Regions from separate parts of the Bradyrhizobium amphicarpaeae genome, predicted to be linked through region 2. Evidence: predicted binding sites of a transcription regulator. Region 2 holds the regulator's gene; each other region holds the start of a gene.
What was found. Region 2 encodes LexA, which represses DNA repair genes until DNA is damaged. Its sites were predicted from a motif close to TGTTCNNNNTGTGTTCNG; they were not measured.
Positions count from the first base shown of each region.

Region 1: a site for LexA is predicted at 2,549-2,566, ahead of CIT40_RS09290 (DUF3072 domain-containing protein). Genes of this name have one in related genera too.
Region 3: a site for LexA is predicted at 1,418-1,435, ahead of CIT40_RS05880 (ribonuclease T2 family protein). Genes of this name have one in related genera too.

Region 1 is NZ_CP029426.2:1,957,878-1,963,878, reverse strand. Features, by position in the region: gene CIT40_RS09320 (HWE histidine kinase domain-containing protein) at 1-535, shown strand, start outside; gene CIT40_RS09315 (hypothetical protein) at 532-903, opposite strand; gene CIT40_RS09310 (hypothetical protein) at 894-1,151, shown strand; gene CIT40_RS09305 (hypothetical protein) at 1,246-1,494, shown strand; gene CIT40_RS09300 (type 1 glutamine amidotransferase domain-containing protein) at 1,569-2,129, opposite strand; gene CIT40_RS09295 (hypothetical protein) at 2,266-2,487, opposite strand; gene CIT40_RS09290 (DUF3072 domain-containing protein) at 2,604-2,798, shown strand; gene CIT40_RS09285 (DUF6496 domain-containing protein) at 2,884-3,201, shown strand; gene CIT40_RS09280 (hypothetical protein) at 3,214-3,576, opposite strand; gene CIT40_RS09275 (Do family serine endopeptidase) at 3,853-5,388, opposite strand; gene CIT40_RS09270 (universal stress protein) at 5,598-6,001, shown strand, end outside.
Region 2 is NZ_CP029426.2:3,934,490-3,940,490, reverse strand. Features, by position in the region: gene CIT40_RS18315 (ComEC/Rec2 family competence protein) at 1-310, shown strand, start outside; gene CIT40_RS18310 (hypothetical protein) at 319-747, opposite strand; gene lexA (transcriptional repressor LexA) at 1,175-1,876, opposite strand; gene CIT40_RS18300 (molybdopterin molybdotransferase MoeA) at 2,053-3,264, opposite strand; gene CIT40_RS18295 (hypothetical protein) at 3,455-3,658, opposite strand; gene CIT40_RS18290 (HAD family hydrolase) at 3,828-4,457, opposite strand; gene CIT40_RS18285 (alpha-hydroxy acid oxidase) at 4,466-5,599, opposite strand; gene CIT40_RS18280 (S41 family peptidase) at 5,958-6,001, shown strand, end outside.
Region 3 is NZ_CP029426.2:1,213,669-1,219,669, reverse strand. Features, by position in the region: gene CIT40_RS05895 (DUF3617 domain-containing protein) at 1-372, opposite strand, end outside; gene CIT40_RS05890 (hypothetical protein) at 415-714, opposite strand; gene CIT40_RS05885 (hypothetical protein) at 901-1,362, shown strand; gene CIT40_RS05880 (ribonuclease T2 family protein) at 1,483-2,175, shown strand; gene CIT40_RS05875 (23S rRNA (adenine(2030)-N(6))-methyltransferase RlmJ) at 2,351-3,211, shown strand; gene CIT40_RS05870 (cold-shock protein) at 3,466-3,681, shown strand; gene CIT40_RS05865 (outer membrane protein) at 3,793-4,416, opposite strand; gene uvrC (excinuclease ABC subunit UvrC) at 4,668-6,001, shown strand, end outside.

The DNA of each region.
Region 1 (6,001 bases), 2.0 Mb from region 2:
CTATGTCAACGCCGTGGAGGGACGCATCAACGCCTTGGCGCGCGTGCACACCATCCTGTCGCTGTCGAGCTGGCAGGGCGCCGAGCTCTCCAAGCTGATCGACGAGGAGGTTGCGCCCTATTCGCTCGGCGGCCAGATCGTGTTGGCGGGTCCGGAGGTCCAGTTGCTGCCGACGACGGCTCAGACCTTGGCGCTCGCGCTGCACGAGCTCTTCACCAATTCGGCCAAGTACGGCGCCCTCTCGACCAGGTCGGGACGGCTCGCGATCGGCTGGCAAGTCGAGGACCAATTGCTGACGCTGAGCTGGGAAGAATCCGGCGGCCCACTCGTCATGCCGCCGAAATCTCGCGGCTTCGGCACGCGGAGCCTGCTTGCGAGCGTCGAGTCCCAGCTCGGTGGACAAGCGCAATTCGATTGGCGGGCCGAGGGATTGGTGTGCCGCCTGGAGGTGCCGCTGATACGCAAGACGGCGGCGACCACACCCGGAAAATTCGACGCCGCAAGCGCGTCCGGATTGCAACGCGCCTCGGGCTAGCCCGACGCCACCATCCTCGTTCGCCGGGGCGGCCGCGCTTGCTCGGCGAGGCGTCCTTCGAGCCAGGCTTCCGTCCGGGCGAGATCGCGCAGCGCCCTGGCGTAGCGGCGGGCCGCACTTCGCTCCACGCCGCGTGGCAGTTTGCGGGCCTTGCGCAGCAGGTCCGCAGCCGCGTTGCGATAGGCCAGCGAGCGGTAAAGATAGACGACTTCACCCATATCGAATGTTCCCGTTTTGCTGGTCTTCATCCTCGCAAATCCGGCATGAACGTCGGATGAAGCCGTCATGAAGATTTCTCCACGCATCTGGAACCGCGAAATGTCATCCGCGTTTGCATGCCAGTTCGGGATGCGGTTCCATGCGCGCAAGAAAGTCTTCGGACCTGATCTCTCCGACCGGCCTCATCAGACTGATGACGCATGCGATGATGGGCGCGGCGCTCGGCCTTACCTTCGGCCTCACGCTGATCCTGTCCAATCCCGCCGTCGCCAGCCTGCTCGATCACGGCGGAAGCCAAGCCGCGATCGTCTTCGCCCTCACCCTGGTGACGACGTTCGCGATCGGCGCGACACTCACCGGCGCCGTGTTCATCCTCGTGGAGGACAAGCAAACTTGAAGCGTGCGTGCGGCTCGGCCGACGTGTCCTCAGGAACTCCTTCGGCAAATGGCGGTTGGCAGCCTGCGTCAATTTAACTCAGGGAGTTCCCCGCATGACGAAGACGAAGCTCGTTCTCACCGCAATATTGGCCACCGGCCTCGCCGCCGCGCCGCTCGCCGCACAGGCCAAGTCGCACAAGGCGAAACACGGATCGTCGATGTCGTCCTCGCAGACCACCGGCGCCAACACCAAGTCCTCGAAGGGCGCGGATCCTTCCGGCCAGGGCGGCTCCGGTCCCGGCTCGGACCAAGGCGGCACCATGATGAACAAGAGCGGCAAGGGCATGAGCAATTCCAAGTGAGCTCAGGCCGACCAACTCAGACAAAAGCCCCGCGGCGACGCGGGGCTTTTTCGTTGCAGGAGAGCTGCTGTCACTCAGGCAGCGTTGCGCTGCACGTGACGGCCCTCCTTCACTTCTTCGATGATCTTGGCGCTGAACGCTTCCAAGTCACCGGGATTGCGCGAGGTGATGATGCCCTGGTCGACGACCACGGCCGAGTCTTCCCATGCCGCGCCGGCATTGATGACGTCGGTCTTGATGGACTTGTAGGACGTCATCTTGCGGCCCTTGGCGATGCCCGTCTCGATCAGGAGCCACGGCGCATGGCAGACGGCGGCAACGACCTTCTTCGCATTGAAGACCTCCTTGATGAAGGACAATGCTCTCGGCTCGAGGCGAAGCAGGTCGGGGTTGATCTGTCCGCCCGGCAATACCAGGGCGTCGTAGTCGCTGCTGGAAACCTGGTCCAGCGTCTTGTCGACCGTCACCGGCCGCCCCCAATCCTTCTTGTCCCAGCCCTTGATCTCGCCGGCCGTGGGCGAGATCACGTGAACCGTAGCGCCGGCCTGTTTCAGACGGTCGCGCGGCACTTCCAGTTCCGACTGCTCGAAACCATTCGTCGCGAGAATGGCAATGGTCTTGCCTTTGAGATCCATGGAACGCTCCATTGCTGTAAGAGGAGCCCGGTCAATCGGCCGTCACGGCTTCCGTTCCGTGAGCCGGCCGGCATCTCACGGGGATGTGCAGCGGGGATTGCAGAAGCGTTCGCACGAGGGAATCCGCTCGCAGAACTCAGCGCGAGACGCTCGCGCGCCCGGAACTGCCGACTGTCTTGATGAGACGAAGGCGAACCGGATTGCGAACGTCGGGCAGGACACCGCCGCCGCCGGCAGCCTTCCATTCGTTGATCAGCAGGTCGACCTTCCGGCGCAGATCCATCTGCAACAGCGCCTGTTCGGCGCAATCGCGGTCGCCGTTGATGCGGTCGCGCACCGAGGCCTCGACGCCGGCCATTTCAAGCCTCAAGGCGCTGATTTTACGTCGAATTTCATTAATTCTATTGTCCATGGCTTGTTAGAACAAAATAAGAACATATAGTCAAGGCACGATTTTCAGGAGGGAGAAGCGACATGCAGGTTCAAGGTCGATACGACGCCAGCGTTTTCCTCACCGAGCAGATGACGCGGACGCAGGGGATGAGGTTGAAACGGCTGAGCGAAGAGGCCTATCAGCCCGCGCAATATGCGCGCGATCTATCGTTCAGCGAGGCCGCACGGCGCATTCAGGTGCTGGAAGCCGAGATCGATCTGGCGAATTCGTTCTAGGCTGCGTCGCGCGTCTGCAACGTGGGTGCGCGCTTCCGGAACCATGCCCTTGTCGCGAGGTTTCCCCGGCCAAGGGAGAACATGCATGGCACGCAAGGCAAAGAGACGCCGCTATTCACCCAGCTCCGGCAGCGATGTCGAGAGCGAGATGCGGCGTTACAAGAAGGGCACCGCGAAGAGCGGGCGCAAAGGCCGTGGCGGTCGCGTGAAGAGCCGCAAGCAGGCGATTGCGATCGGACTGTCGAAGGCACGCAAGAAGGGCAAGAAGGTCCCGAAGAAGGCTGCCAAGACGCCGTCCAAGAAAACGTCCAAGAAAAGGACGACCAAGAAGACGACGACCAAGAAGACGACGACAAGGAGAACCACAAAAAAATCGTCGAAGCGCAAATCCAGCAAGCGCTGACGGCGATCCGTCTCAGATCATGCTGCCCGGCATGAAGCAGCGGATCGAGACCCCGAACGCGGTCTTCACCGGCCACACCATGGTGCGGCCGGCCCGGTTCGGCTCAGTGATGACGGCCTCGTCCGGCACCTCGATCCACTCGCCGTCGAGACGCACGCGATAGTGCCCGTTATGCGAGTCCCAGTCGGGATCGGCGACGGCAAACCCGTCCGCATCCGAGCAGCATGGGCCGAGGTGGCTGCGCAAACCGTCGAACCATGGCTTCAGGGGTGAATCCGCGTAGCGGCCGTCGTCCCGCCCGAGAGCGTTTCCGCCCCAGAGCACGAATGGCGCCACGAGCAGCGCACTCCTTAGCGAGAGCTTCAATCGATCCATGTCGGCACCGATCACATGCGAACGAGCGGCCAGTTCCACAAAGCGGCAGCAGGTTCGAAGTTCCACGCTTGCAACCCATGCCGGCGGCGGCGTTGCCACCGAAGAGTTGCACCATCAGGAACTCTGATGACCGAACACGGCTTTTTCGGACGAACCGCGTCATCATTGTTGCCGTTAACGAGAATGTTATCGATCACGTCCCGGCTAGCCTGAAGACAAATGAAAAAGGCGGCCACAAGGGCCGCCTTTCTTGATCAACGCCGATCGACGTTCGGCTCAGGCGAACGGTACCGCGACGAACCGGGTCGCCTGCGCGTTCCTGACCTGCAACAGCACGCTGTGCTTGCCGGACGATTTGGCCTGAGCCAGCTCGGATCGGACGTCGCCGACATTGGCGACGGCCTTGCCGCCGACATTGAGGATGACGTCGCCGGTCTGAATGCCACGCTCCGCCGCCGGCCCCTGCGGGTCGACCTCGGTGACGACGACGCCCTTCTGGCCGGCGCCCTGGACGTCACCGGCCGGCGCCAGCGCAAGACCGAGGCGCGGCGTGCCCGGGCCCGACTGGTCCTTGCCAACATCGGCCTTGGCTTGCCGTTCGTTCGGCAGCTCGCCGAGCGCCAGCGTCACCGTTTTGCTGTCGCCCTTGTGGAAGACGTCGAGCTTCACCGAGCTGCCCGGCGCAAGGGTCGCGATCGTGCGGGCAAGATCTCGCGAATCCTTGACCGCCGTGCCGTTGACGGCGGTGATGACGTCACCCGCCTCGATGCCGGCTTTCGCCGCCGGGCTGCCGTCCTGCGGGGTGTCGACGATGGCGCCACGCGCCTGCTTGAGCCCGAGGCTGTCGGCGATCTCGGCAGTGACCGGCTGCACTTGCACACCGAGCCAGCCACGGGTCACCGCGCCCTTGTCCTTCAGCTGCGCGACGACGAGCTTTGCGGTCGAGGCCGGGATGTCGAAGCCGATGCCGACCGAGCCGCCGGAGGGCGAGAAGATCGCCGTGTTCACGCCGATCACGTTGCCGTTCATGTCGAAGGCCGGGCCGCCGGAATTGCCCTTGTTGATGGGCGCATCGATCTGGATGAAATCGTCATAGGGACCGTTGCCGATGTCGCGGCCACTGGCCGAAACGATGCCGGCAGTCACGGTGCCGCCGAGGCCGAAGGGGTTGCCGACCGCGACCACCCAGTCGCCGATGCGCGGCTTCTGGTCGGAGAATTTGACGAACGGAAAATCCTTCTTGCCGTCGACCTTGATCAGCGCGAGATCGGTCTTCGGATCGGTGCCGACCACCTTGGCGGTGTAGCTGGTGCCGTCGTCCATGGTCACCTGCACCGACTCGGCGTGGTCGACGACGTGGTTGTTGGTGACGGCATAGCCGTCGGCGGAAATGAAGAAGCCGGAGCCCTCGCCCGTGATCATCTGATGGCGCTGGCGCGGCATCCCGTTCATGCCGCCGGGGCCGCGGAACCCGAACTGCCGGGAAAACTGGTCGAACGGAGAATCCTCGTCCTGATCCATCCGGTTCTGCTGCAACATCGCGCTCTTGTCATTGTCCTGGTCGATCTTGACCCGCACCGAGATCACGGCGGGCTTGACCCTACTGACGAGATCACCGAAGCCCGGCGGAGTCGTTGCGGATTCCGCGGCCTGGGCCGGCGCGATGAAGGAGCTCGGACCGAACGGCAAGGAGCCGGGAGCAGCCGCCAGCACGGCCACGCCGAGCGCAGCGACGGTGCCGAGCAGCGCCAGCCGGCGCGGCCTCAAGATCCTGCGGGACGTCGGGATGTCGGAATTGACGCGATCGTTCATGTCGAAATGTCCATGTTGGATAAGGTGTCGCCTTGTCCCCAACATGACCCTCGCCACCTTACGGCGTCCCGTCCATCCGATTAAATCTTGGCAAAGAAGGCGCGCAACCCCGCGGAAGCTCGCCGCCCGCGCATTTGATGCAGCTCAACGCGCGTCCTTCGGACAGTGGAAAACTGCGGTCACCGGATGATGTCCATCGGAGGCGCGCCATGTACAAAGACATTCTCGTCCACATCCCCACCGAACGTCCCATGCGTTCCGCGATCGACGGCTCGATTTCGCTCGCGGCGCAGTTCAACGCCCATCTCGACGCGGTCGCGATCGGCTATGTCGCAACCAGTGCCGCTTACGTGATGGAGGGCGGCGCCGCGGTGGCGGCCGTGTTCGAACTGGAGCGCGAGCGCGCGGTGGAACGGGCCGAGGCCGCGCTCGCGGTGTTTGGCATCGAAGCCGCGAACGCCGGCGTCTCCTACGGCTGCCGCGCGCTCGGCGCGATCCCGGTGGATGCGGCCGGCTCGCTCGGCGAGATGGCGCGACTGCACGACCTCAGCGTCGTGCTCCAGCCTGATCCGGCGCAGGGCTCGTTCGACAACGAATTGCCGCGCGAGATCCT
Region 2 (6,001 bases):
CTCGCGCATCGAGGCGCTGGCGGATGATTGCAACCGGGCCGCACTGGTGGTGACGTCTCGGCCGGCGCCGCCCGATTGTGCGGCGATGGTGGTGGATCGGCAGCGGCTCGCTCGCCAGGGTGCGCTGGCCCTGACGCCACGCGGCGACGGCTTTTCCGTTCAGCCGGTGAGGGCGAGTGGCACAAGCCGCCCCTGGTCGCCGGCAGCTGCCGGCGAGGGTGAATTCGAAGGAGCTCTCGTGCCGAGGGCGGCGGCTCCGCGCAGCAAGGATGCGACCCCGGCGGAGGCCGATCTTCAGGCGGAGGACTGAAGCCCTCGTCAGCCGATCGGCAGTCGCGGAGCCGTCGGGCGACTGTCGGCGATGATCTCACGCTTGCGCTCGCTGACCGGCTGGGTCACCGGCAGCTGCAGGACGGTTGCGCGCTGGCCTTCGACGAGCTGCGTCACCAGCACGGATTTGCCGTCCGGGAATTCGATCGCGTCGTGATGGCGATCGGGAATGTGCGGATCGATCTTGCCGAACTTGCCGACGCGGGAGTTGACGGTACGCGTCCAGATCCAGCGGTTGTCGTAACGGACGTTGTCGGCGAAGGCGAGTTCCGTTCCCGGCAACAGGCAGACCGCGACGGAGAGATCGGCTTCGGAGGCAAAGCCGCGCGTCGAGGTGCCGCGGAACGTTGTCGTGACGATCGTCTCGCCGACTTCTGCGGGGCGCGTCGCGACGGCATGCAGGCTGTAGTCACACATCGGGTGCTCCTCAATGCAGAGATAGCGACCCGCACCTCTTTTGGAGGCGCAGGCCCCTGTCAGAGTGGAAGCGCGTGACGGTCTGCCTGGTTGTAGGCAAATCTGCGGCTCGGATCGGCGAGCCGAGATCACATTATCTTTCCCGAATCCAATAGGAACAAAGTTCGCTCACCTACATTCGGCAGGCGCGTGTCGGTGCCCGCAGGCCCAGAATGCAGATTGACCGCGTCGTGGGGAAAGAGGAGCAATGCTTGTTGCGCACCCGGCCGACGATGCCGCTGCGGAGAAGGGGCCGGATAGTCTGTGCAATACCAGAAAGACTATCCAGCCGGCGCGGACCATCGTCCGCTCCAATCTCTGATCGGCGATGCCGACCGCAGCCGCGCGCGCGAGGCGCACAAGACTTCTTGATCGAGACCGTCCGGACTCAGTACTTGCGGTACAGCCCGATCAGCTTGCCCTGAATCTTCACGCGGTTCGGCGGCAGGATGCGCACCTCATACGCGGCATTGGCAGGCTCCAGCGCGATCGACGCGCCACGGCGGCGGAATCGCTTGAGCGTGGCTTCCTCGTCGTCGATCAACGCCACGACGATGTCGCCGGTATCGGCGCTCTCGTTGCGCTGGATCAGCGCCATGTCGCCGTCGAGGATGCCGGCCTCGACCATGGAATCGCCGCGCACTTCGAGCGCGTAATGCTCGCCGGAGCCGAGCATGTCGGGCGGCACGCTGATGGTGTGGCTGCGGGTCTGCAACGCCTCGATCGGGGTGCCGGCCGCAATGCGGCCCATCACGGGCACGGCAACGGGCCGCTCGCCCTCGTCTGCGGACGGGCTGGAGCTCGCGCGGATCTTGCCGAGATTGCCCTCGATGACGCTTGGCGTGAAGCCGCGTCGGCTGCCGGCGGCGGCCTGGAGCTCCGGCAACTTGATCACTTCGATGGCCCGGGCGCGGTTGGGCAGGCGGCGGATGAAGCCGCGCTCCTCGAGTGCGGTGATCAGGCGGTGGATGCCCGATTTCGAGCGCAGGTCGAGCGCATCCTTCATCTCGTCGAAGGACGGCGGCACGCCGCTTTCCTTCAAGCGTTCGCTGATGAACCGCAGAAGCTCGTATTGTTTGCGCGTTAACATCTCGACCAAAGTCCCCCGGTTGATGTCGTTCGATTCCGAGACGATGAATTCAGCGATAAGCCGCTACATCCTCGAAACAAATCATGAACGGACACTATATGTTCGATACATGTTCCGCAACTGCTTAATTTTGCGTGAACAGAACGAGACACGCGGAATGCGTGTGGCCGCGCAGGTCAGACGGGGAGCCGCAGCACCTCGCAGGGGCTGCCGGCCTCGGCCTTCGGCGCAAACGGTGCGCGCACGAGAAGTACCTGTGCTGCAGCAAGATTCGCAAGCAGAGAGGAGTCTTGATGGCTGACGGGAAGAGCGACGAGCGTGCCGTCGTCGCGCAGCTCCAGGCGCGCGCGCAGATAGTCCTCGCGCTGGTCGTTGGCACCGAGATCGCGACCCAGCACGGCGCGCTCGCGATGATGATGAATCACCGAACGGCCCGACAGCGCCCGAATCAGCGGCACCATGAACAGAAAGGCGCACACGTAAGACGACACGGGATTGCCGGGCAGGCCGATCACGCCCATCGCCCCCAACCGTCCGTGCATCATCGGCTTGCCGGGCCGCATCGCGATCTTCCAGAACGCCATCGCGATGCCTTCGTCCCGCAGGGCCTGCTGGACCAGGTCGTGGTCACCGACCGATGCGCCTCCGGTCGTGATCAGGATGTCGGCGCCGCTTTCGCGCGCGCGGCGGATGCCGGCGGTGGTGGCCTCCAGCGTATCGGCGGCAACACCGAGGTCGATGGTCTCGGCACCCTCGCTGCGGGCGAGCGCGTGGAGGGCATAGCCGTTGGAATAGACGATCTGGCCGTGCCCGGGTGTGGCGCCCGGCATCACCAGTTCGTCGCCGGTGGCGAGGATCGCGACCTTCGGGCGTCGGCAGGCGGCGAGATACGGGTGATTCATGCCGGCCGCGAGGGCGAGATCGCGCTCAGTCAGACGGGTCCCCTTGCGCAAGAGGACGTCACCCTCGCGGAAATCCACGCCAGCGGGGCGGATGTGCCGACCCACGATCGCAGCTTCCTTGATCGTGACGCTCTTGCCGTCCGCAATGGTGTCCTCCTGGATCACGACCGCGTCCGCGCCCTCCGGAACGACACCGCCAGTGAAGATCCGCACGGCTTCGCCTGCGCCGACCCGTCCTGTGAACGGACGGCCGGCCGCGACCTCACCGATGACAGTCAACCTGGAATCGATCGCTGCGGCGTCGGCCGCGCGGACGGCGTAGCCGTCCATCGCCGACATGGCCTGCGGCGGCTGCGTGCGCCGCGCGGCGACGTCACGCGCGAGCACCCGGTGGTAGGCTTCGTCGAGCGAAACCATCTGTTCAGGCAGCGGCTCAACGCCCGCCAGCACCGCGGCCAGGGCGTCGGAAACCGGCATCAAGGCCACGGCGAAACTCCTGCTCGGCGCGTTCGGACGAAATGTTCCGACAGTGTTCTAACCGAGCGCGGAGGCGGAGGCAAAATTGCAGACGAGGGCGACCATGCTGCCGCTTTCAGCCCGTATCGAAGACAGACTCAGGCCTGGCGTCGCATCATCCAGACGACGGGACTGGTCGGCAGGAGGGGCCATGCATCGGTCAACGCCCGCTCGGCGCATCCGGGTTGACGAATGCGACATCGGGAGCCCTCGGGCCTTGATCCTTGTCCGGCAGCGGGTCGGCCTGAGATTTCAGGTCGGCGGCCTTGCTGATCAGCTTGGCGGAAAGGTCAGAATCCGAGGTGGTTCTGGCGAATTCAAGCAGGAGAGAGGCCTGCCTGGTGAGATAGGTTTTGCCCAGCACGTCGATACGTCCGTCGTAGAATTCCCAACGGAATGATGAGTCCGAGAGGTGGTATTACGTTCCCGGAACTCTGTGTAAAAATGCACAAAGCGATCCGGTTCCCCCATCTCTTGCATATTTTTCCCTGCAAGCGGGACTGCAACAAGTCTGATGCGATGGCGGGCTGGCTTCAGATGCCCAACGCCTTCAAGGCGTTTCCAACGTCGCGTGGCGACGTCACATGCACCGCCGTCAGTCCGCGTGCCCGCGCACCTTCGACATTCTCGGCGAGGTCGTCGAAGAACACGATGCGCTCCGCAGGCACGCCGATCGCGGTGACGACGTGGTCGAAGGCTTCCGCGTCCGGTTTGCGCAGTCCGATGCTGGACGACAGATACAGCGCGCGGAAATGGCCGAGCAGTTCGCCATATTCCCTGGAGAAATAGTCGACATGCGGCCGGTTGGTGTTGGAGAAGGCGTAGAGCGGCATCTGCTTCGCCGCGCGCGGCAGCAGCTCGGCGATGTCGGGCATCTCGCCGGCGAAGATCGCGTTCCAGCCTTCCAGGAATTGCGCGTCCGAAATGCCGATTCCGAGCGAAGCACGCAGCGAGGCGAAATAATCCTCGTCGCTGATCCTGCCGACCTCGTGCAGCCGATAGGCCTCGTCACGCACATAGCGCGCGACGATGGCCTCGGGCTGGCAGCCGGCATGTCCCGCCCAGCAGGCGATCGCCTTGGAGAAGTCGATGTCGAGCACCACGCGCCCGAGATCGAACAGCAGCGCATCGGCGCTGCCGGGAGAGAGCGCTGTCACCTGCATCCTTTCACTCAGTAACGGTACGGATCGTGGTCGAACAGCGGGAATGCGCTGAACACGCTCGGCGCGTTGGTGGCAGTCGCCGGATGCAGGCAGGATTTGTCGACCTCTGCGAATGACGTGGCGCCCAAAAGGCCGAGGCAGCGCAGCACCTCGTCCTCCAGCAACTCCAGCATCCGCGCGACGCCGGCTTCGCCCGCCGCCGCCAGCGCCCAGCATTGCAGCCGTCCGATGCCGACGAGGTCCGCACCGGCCGCGATCGCCTTGACGATGTCGGTGCCGCGACAGATCCCGCCGTCGACCATGATCTTGGCGCGGCCCTTCACGGCCTCGACGATCTCCGGCAGCACATGCATGGCGCCGCGGCCGTGGTCGAGCTGGCGGCCGCCATGGTTGGAGACGTAGATCCACTCGACACCGTGATCGACCGCGATCTGGGCGTCCTCGGCGGTGGCGATGCCCTTGAGGATCAGCGGGATCTTGAACTTGTCCTTGATCATCTTCACGGTCCGCCACTCCAGGCCCTTCTGGAAATCGCCGCCGGTGGCGCGCAGGCGGCTCTCGCGAACATAGCGCTTGGCGATGTCACGTTCACGACGGCTGTAATGGGCGGTGTCCACGGTCAGGCAGAAGCCGGCATAGCCGTTCTTCTCGGTGCGGCTGACCACATCGGCGACAAAGGCGTCGTCGCCGCGGACATAGAGCTGATAGAGCCGGAGCGCATCGGGGGCGGCTTCGGCGGTCTTCTCCAGGCCGGGCTCGGACACCGAGCTCAGCATGTGCGCCGCGCCGAAGGTGCCGCAGGCGCGCGCCACGCTGGCTGCGCCATCGGGATCGAAGATCTCCAGCGCGCCGACGGGCGCGATCACCACCGGCAGGCGCATCTTCCGGCCGAACCGCTGGACCGAGCCGTCGACCTTGCGGACGTCGCGCAGCACCCGCGGGCGGAAGGCGATCTCATCCAGCGCCATGCGGTTGCGGCGCATGGTGGTTTCGGTCTCGGCAGCGCCGACGATGTAGTCCCAGGCGTTCTGGTTGAGGTTGGCCCGGGCTTTCCGGACGAATTCGTGCAGGTTCTGGAACGGCTCGCTGCTTGCGCCGAGTTCGACGTTCCGTTCCGGCTGGATCCGGGGTGCTTCGTTCATTGTTGTCCTCCCGAGAATTTGAAGCTTTATGTCATCGCCTAACCCGTCCAGCCCTGCAAAACTATCCTAAAATCGCATAGCTGCGAGGCGGGGGCCGGTCGACCGATTCCCCTTACGGGTGGACCAGTCCAGCAACGTTGCCAAAAGTTTAGGTCCGGACGAAGCATTTTCTGCGGTGTACCCGCCGGCGTGGCATCCCGGCCTTGAAGAAACCAGAATGGTATTGTGAGAAGCAAACTGGATCGCCACTTGCAAGGGGTCCCAAATTTCCTCCCAAGTCCCGTTCCAAGTCTCGTTCCAAGTCTCGAGAGACAAGCGCTAGCGAACCCGCCGAGCAAACAAGAAGGCCAGTCGATCCATGCGGAAATCCCTGCTGTTCCCCCTGGGCGCGCTCTCTGGAGC
Region 3 (6,001 bases), 2.7 Mb from region 2:
GCCGCCCTGCGCGTGCGAGGAGGTCTTCACCGTATAGGCCGAGTTGAAATCGCCTGATATCTCGGCGTGCGAGGTCGTGCTGATGCCGGCGACGCTGCACTCGGAATCGCTGACATAACCGGTTGCGGTCTTCTTGATGTCCTGCTTCGAGCAGATCTGCTTGGCCATCGGGGAGACGTTGTTGTTCATCTCCTTGTCGACGGTCTCGTCGGTGCAATGCTGCATGGTCATCTCGGGCATCGGCGTGCCGGTCCTGACCATCTTGATTTCCCAAAGACCGGCCTTGCGCACCGGCAGGTCGTCGGCGCAGGCCACGCCTGCGGACAACGCAAGGCAAAGGGTCGAGCCGAGCAAAGCGAGTTTGCGCGTCATGCGAGAAGCTCCCGGCTGAAATTGCGGCGTTTAGGCGACGCCTCAGTAGAGCGTGCGGATCGGCTGGTCGGCGGCGCCATAGGGCACCCAGCGGCAGGAGAACGAGATGTAGCCGCCCTCATAGGCCTGCACCGCCAGGAATTTCACGACCTTGCCATAGCGCGCGCAGTGATCGACCGCGGCCTGCCGGGCATCGACCTGGGTGGCCATCGAATAGGCGATGATGCCGCCGGTGTCGTTGCCCTTGAAAGGCGGCACATAATCGGCGCGCGCCGACTGGCTCGCCATCATACCCGAGACAACCAGGCTGGCGAGAAGACCCGCGGCCGCAATGATTCGCATTCCCGTCACTCCAATTGGCTGGCCGCCAGTTTACGGTGCCGGGAGGGAAGTGAAAAGAACGGAAGCCCTGCCAACCACGATGTTGTGGTCAACTCCTGGCGAAGTGTTGCCGCGCTGCACTTGACCTCCCCCGGCCTTCGCGGCACCGTCCACGCCCAAGCAAGACTTCAGCTGTCCGGATTGACCATGCGCGCCTCCTCCCCGAAATCGCTCCGCTATGCCGCCCTACTCGGCCTCGTGTTCGGGGCGATGTCGCTCGGCGAGGCCCGGGCCGCCAATCCCCTGGAGTTGAATTTCTGGCTGAGCGGGCCGCGCTATGACGGCACTGTCGCCGATTGCGACAGGGCGCTGCCGACCATCGCCACCCAGTTCTGGGAAAAAGAAAGCACGTTCTGGAATTCCTCGTTGAAGATCACCGGCTTCTCGGCCGTTCGCGAGACCGCGTTCCGGCCCTGGCAATCCGACAACATTCCGCGCCGCTACTGCACGGCCGACGCCATGCTCAATGACGGCAAGGTGCGCAAGGTGCATTACTCGCTCATCGAGGATGGCGGCTTCGCCGGCTACGGCAACGGTGTCGAATGGTGCGTGGTCGGGGTCGACCGCAACTGGGCCTACAATCCGGCCTGCCGCGCCGCCAGGCCCTGATCGGAAGGCCCTGATTCGGGTCGCTTGCGGCGCTGAATAGCGGTCGCCTGAATTTTGTTCTTGAAATGTTCCTATCGCCTGCTAGGCTTTCCTTGCACAGTCTAGTTGAGGGGCGTCGCCATGTTTCATTCCAGATTGCATTCGTTCTCCCGGCTCGTGATCTCACTGACCCTGGCCGCCGGGCTGGCCTTGCTCGCCGGCGGCGCAAACGCCCAGGACAAGCGGCAGAACGCGCCCGGCGAATTCGACTTCTATGTGCTGTCGCTGTCGTGGTCGCCCTCGTTCTGCGAAGAGGCGGCCGAGCGCGGCGGCCGCTCGCAGATCCAGTGCGGCGGCCGGCCTTTTGCCTTCGTGGTGCATGGGCTGTGGCCGCAATATGAGAATGGTTTCCCCGAATATTGCCAGCGGCCCGCACCGCGGCTGAACCGCAGCATCGTCTCCTCGATGCTCGATTTGATGCCGGCGCCGGGCCTGATCTTCAACGAATGGGACAAGCACGGCACCTGCTCCGGCCTCGCCGACCGCAGCTATTTCGAGACGATCCGCAAGGCGCGCGCAGCGATCAAGATTCCGGCCGAATATCTCGATTTGTCGCAGGCCAAGACCCTGGCGCCGGCGGAGGTCGAGGAAGCCTTCATCAAGGCCAATCCGGGGCTGAGCAATGCCGCCGTCTCGGTCACCTGCAACCGGACCCGGCTGTCCGAGGTCCGGATCTGCCTCAGCAAGGACCTGCAATTCCGCGCCTGCGACGAGAACGAACGCCGCACCTGCCGCCGCGACCAGGTGACGATGCCGCCGATCAGGGGCGGCTAGGATTTGTTCGCCGTCATTCCGGGGCCCGCAGAGCGCGAACTCTGATGCGCAGTCGCGCATCTGAGAATCCATCCAGCAGCATGCTCCGTGGCGAAATGGATTCCGGGCCCGGTGCTGCGCACCGCCCCGGAATGACGGGAGTTACTTTCATCGCGCGATGTCGTAACTCTGCGCCATGAACTACCACCACGCCTTCCATGCCGGCAATTTCGCCGATGTCATCAAGCACATCGTGCTGGCGCGCATAATCACCTATCTGCAGGACAAACCGGGGGCGTTCCGCGTCATCGACACCCATGCCGGCGCCGGCCTCTATGATCTCGACAGCGACGAGGCGCGCCGGGGCGGCGAATGGCTGACCGGCATCGCGCGGCTGATGCAGGCGCGCCTGTCGAACGAGAGCGCGGCACTGGCCAAGCCCTATCTCGACATCGTCCGCGCCTTCAATCCGAAGGGTGAACTCAAGGCCTATCCGGGCTCGCCGCTGATCGCGCGCGGCCTGCTCAGGCCGCAAGACCGCCTCGTCGCCTGCGAGATCGAGCCGAAGGCGCGGAAGGCGCTGATCGCCGTGCTGCGTCGCGACGAACAGGCCCGCGTGGTCGACCTCGATGGCTGGGTGGCGCTGCCGGCCTTCGTGCCGCCGAAGGAGCGGCGCGGCCTCGTGCTGATCGATCCGCCGTTCGAGGCCAAGGACGAGTTCGAGCGGCTGGGCGAAGCCTTCTCGGCAGCCTTCGCGAAATGGCCGACCGGCATCTATGTCATCTGGTATCCGGCCAAGAACCGGCGTGCCACCGACACGCTGGCCCAAACCGTGGCGCGGCTCGCAGCTGCAGCAAAGCCTCCCGGAAATTGTCTGCGCCTGGAGTTCAGCGTCGCGCCCCAGCTCGATGGCGGGGCTCTCGCCTCCACGGGGCTCCTGATCGTCAATCCGCCCTACACGCTTCAGGGCGAACTCAAGACGATCCTGCCCGAGCTGGAAATGCCGCTCGGCCAGGGCGGCGCTGCCAGATTCCGATTGGAGACACCGCGGCCGTAACACTCCGCCATTCTTGGGAAAAATATGCAGGAGCGGTAGTCAATCTGCAGAGAACCGTATTATGCTGTTTCCGTGACTGGCTTTACGTTCCGCTTCCGCGAATGGTTGCGGCGGAGTGAAGGCCTAAGAAAGATCCGGCCGGACCGCCAGCGGTCCGCCCAAGGATGGCCAGCTCTCCCGGGCTTCGTGATGCCCGGTCATGTCGCGACGTGCGTCTGCGTCGCGGCGGAGGAGCAATGAGGGGGAGTTTCCCGATGGCCATGACGGGAACGGTCAAGTTTTTCAACGGCGAACGCGGCTACGGTTTCATCAAGCCTGACGACGGCGGCCGCGACGTCTTCGTACATATTACTGCTGTGGAGCGGGCCGGACTGAAGGACCTTGCGGAAGGACAGCGTATTACTTTCGAAGTCGAACCCGACAAGAAGGGGAAGGGCCCGAAGGCGGTCAATTTGGTGATCCTGTCCTAGCGGGACTGACGCACGACATTCGGCGCAATACTCGGCGCAAGAATACCTGCGAAAAAAATCCCGGCCGCGAGCGGCCGGGAGGTTGTCGTCCGGTATTTTCTTCTTCAGCTATCAGAAGTGATAGTTCACGCCTGCGCGCACAACGCTGGCGCTATAGCCGTTTGACACGCCTGTAATTGCGAACTGGCTCGACGACAGATCGATGTAGAGATATTCGAGCTTCGCGCTCCAGTTCGGCGCGAAGCCGACCTCCGCGCCGGCACCGATGGTCCAGCCGGCGGTGGTGTGCGACTCCGTCCAGCCGAACGTCTGTGCGCGCAGCTCGCCGAAGGCCAGGCCCGCGGTGCCGTAGAACAGGATGTTGCTGAAGGCATAGCCGGCGCGGCCGCGCAGGGTGCCGAACCAGGGATTGGAGAACTTCCACGGCGCGAAGGTGTCATCGGCACCGGCGGCCTGGATATCGCCTTCCACGCCGAACACCCATGGGCCGTTCTGGAAATTGTAGCCGGCCTGCACGCCGCCGACGAAGCCGGCGGGCTTTGCGGGATTGTTGCTCACCGAACCCCACTCGTAACCGAGATTGGCGCCGAGATACGGGCCCGCCCAGCTATAGGCGTTGAGCGGCTGGTTGACGGTATAGGGCGCGCGCTGACCGTAACTCATGTCGGCGGCCTCTGCCGAAGCTGTCCAGCCGGCCGCAACCAACGCGGCTGCGCCCACAACGAACCTCTTCATCACTTAACTCCAACGCAACTGTCGCAACCGGTGCGAAGCCTGACGCCGCCGCGCTGGGCAAACCGCATGGTTACGGAACCACGACCTTTTCGCGTAAGATTTATCGAGAGTTTTAAGTTAAAGGGCTGTTAAGCCGGGTTACCGCGCTGTTAACAGGCTTAAGCAAGCGTTACCGGGAACTGCGCCGCCATCCTGTGCGTGCCGCACGGCCGGAACTTCAAATCGGCCCCCTCAGCGCCTAAATTCACTCCATGGCTCACGATTCCACCGACACTCCGGACGACCGCGCGCGCAAACCTGTGCGTGGCACCGCACCGGACGTCCCGGCCGAGACGCCGCCCGACCTCGATCCCGCCACCAGCGGCGGCGATGACGAGGACGATTCCCGGCTGCCCGATATCCTGGAAGAGAGCGGCGCCGTCGGCGAAGGCCCGCTGGCGACCGGCCACGAGGCGATCGAACGCGCGGTCCGGCTCGCCCCGATCTCGCCCGGCGTCTATCGCATGCTCAATGCGAATGCCGACGTGCTCTATGTCGGCAAGGCCAAGAACGTCAAAAAGCGCCTCTCCAACTATGCGCGCCAGAATGCGCCGCAGCCCGCCCGCATCCTGCGCATGATCGCGGCCACGGTCACCGTGGAGATCATCTCGACCAACACCGAGACCGAGGCGCTGCTGCTGGAAGCCAACCTCATCAAGCAGCTGCGGCCGCGCTTCAACGTGCAGCTGCGCGACGACAAATCGTTTCCCTACATCCTGATCACCGGCGACCATTGGGCGCCGCAGATCCTGAAACATCGCGGCGCGCAGAGCCGGCCCGGGCGCTATTTCGGTCCGTTCGCCTCCGCCGGCGCGGTCAACCGCACCATCACGGCCTTGCAGCGCGCCTTCCTGATCCGCTCCTGCACCGATTCCTTCTTCGAGAGCCGCACCAGGCCCTGCCTGCTCTACCAGATCCGCCGCTGCGCCGGCCCCTGCACCCGCGAGATCGACTTCGGCGGCTATACGACCCTGGTGCGCGAGGCGAGCGACTTCCTGTCCGGCAAGAGCCATGCGGTCAAGCAGGAGCTCGCCGGCGAGATGGAGAAGGCCTCCGGCGAGCTCGAGTTCGAGCGCGCCGCGCTCTACCGCGACCGCCTCGCCGCTTTGTCGGCGATCCAGTCGCAGCAGGGCATCAATCCGCGCACGGTCGAGGAAGCCGACGTGTTCGCCATCCACCAGGAGGGCGGCTTCTCCTGCGTCGAGGTGTTCTTCTTCCGCACCGGCCAGAACTGGGGCAACCGCGCCTATTTTCCGCGCGCGGAAAAGACGTACACACCGGAAGAAGTGCTCGGCTCCTTCCTCGCCCAGTTCTACGACGACAAGCCGCCGCCCAGGAACATCCTGCTCTCGCACGAGATCGAGGAGAGCGAACTGCTCGCCAATGCGCTCTCGATCAAGGCCGGCCACAAGATCGAGGTCACCACGCCCAAGCGCGGCGAGAAGAAGGAACTCGTCACCCATGCGCTGACCAATGCGCGCGAGGCGCTCGGCCGCAAGCTTGCGGACACCGCCACGCAAAGCCGCCTGCTCGACGCCATCGCGAC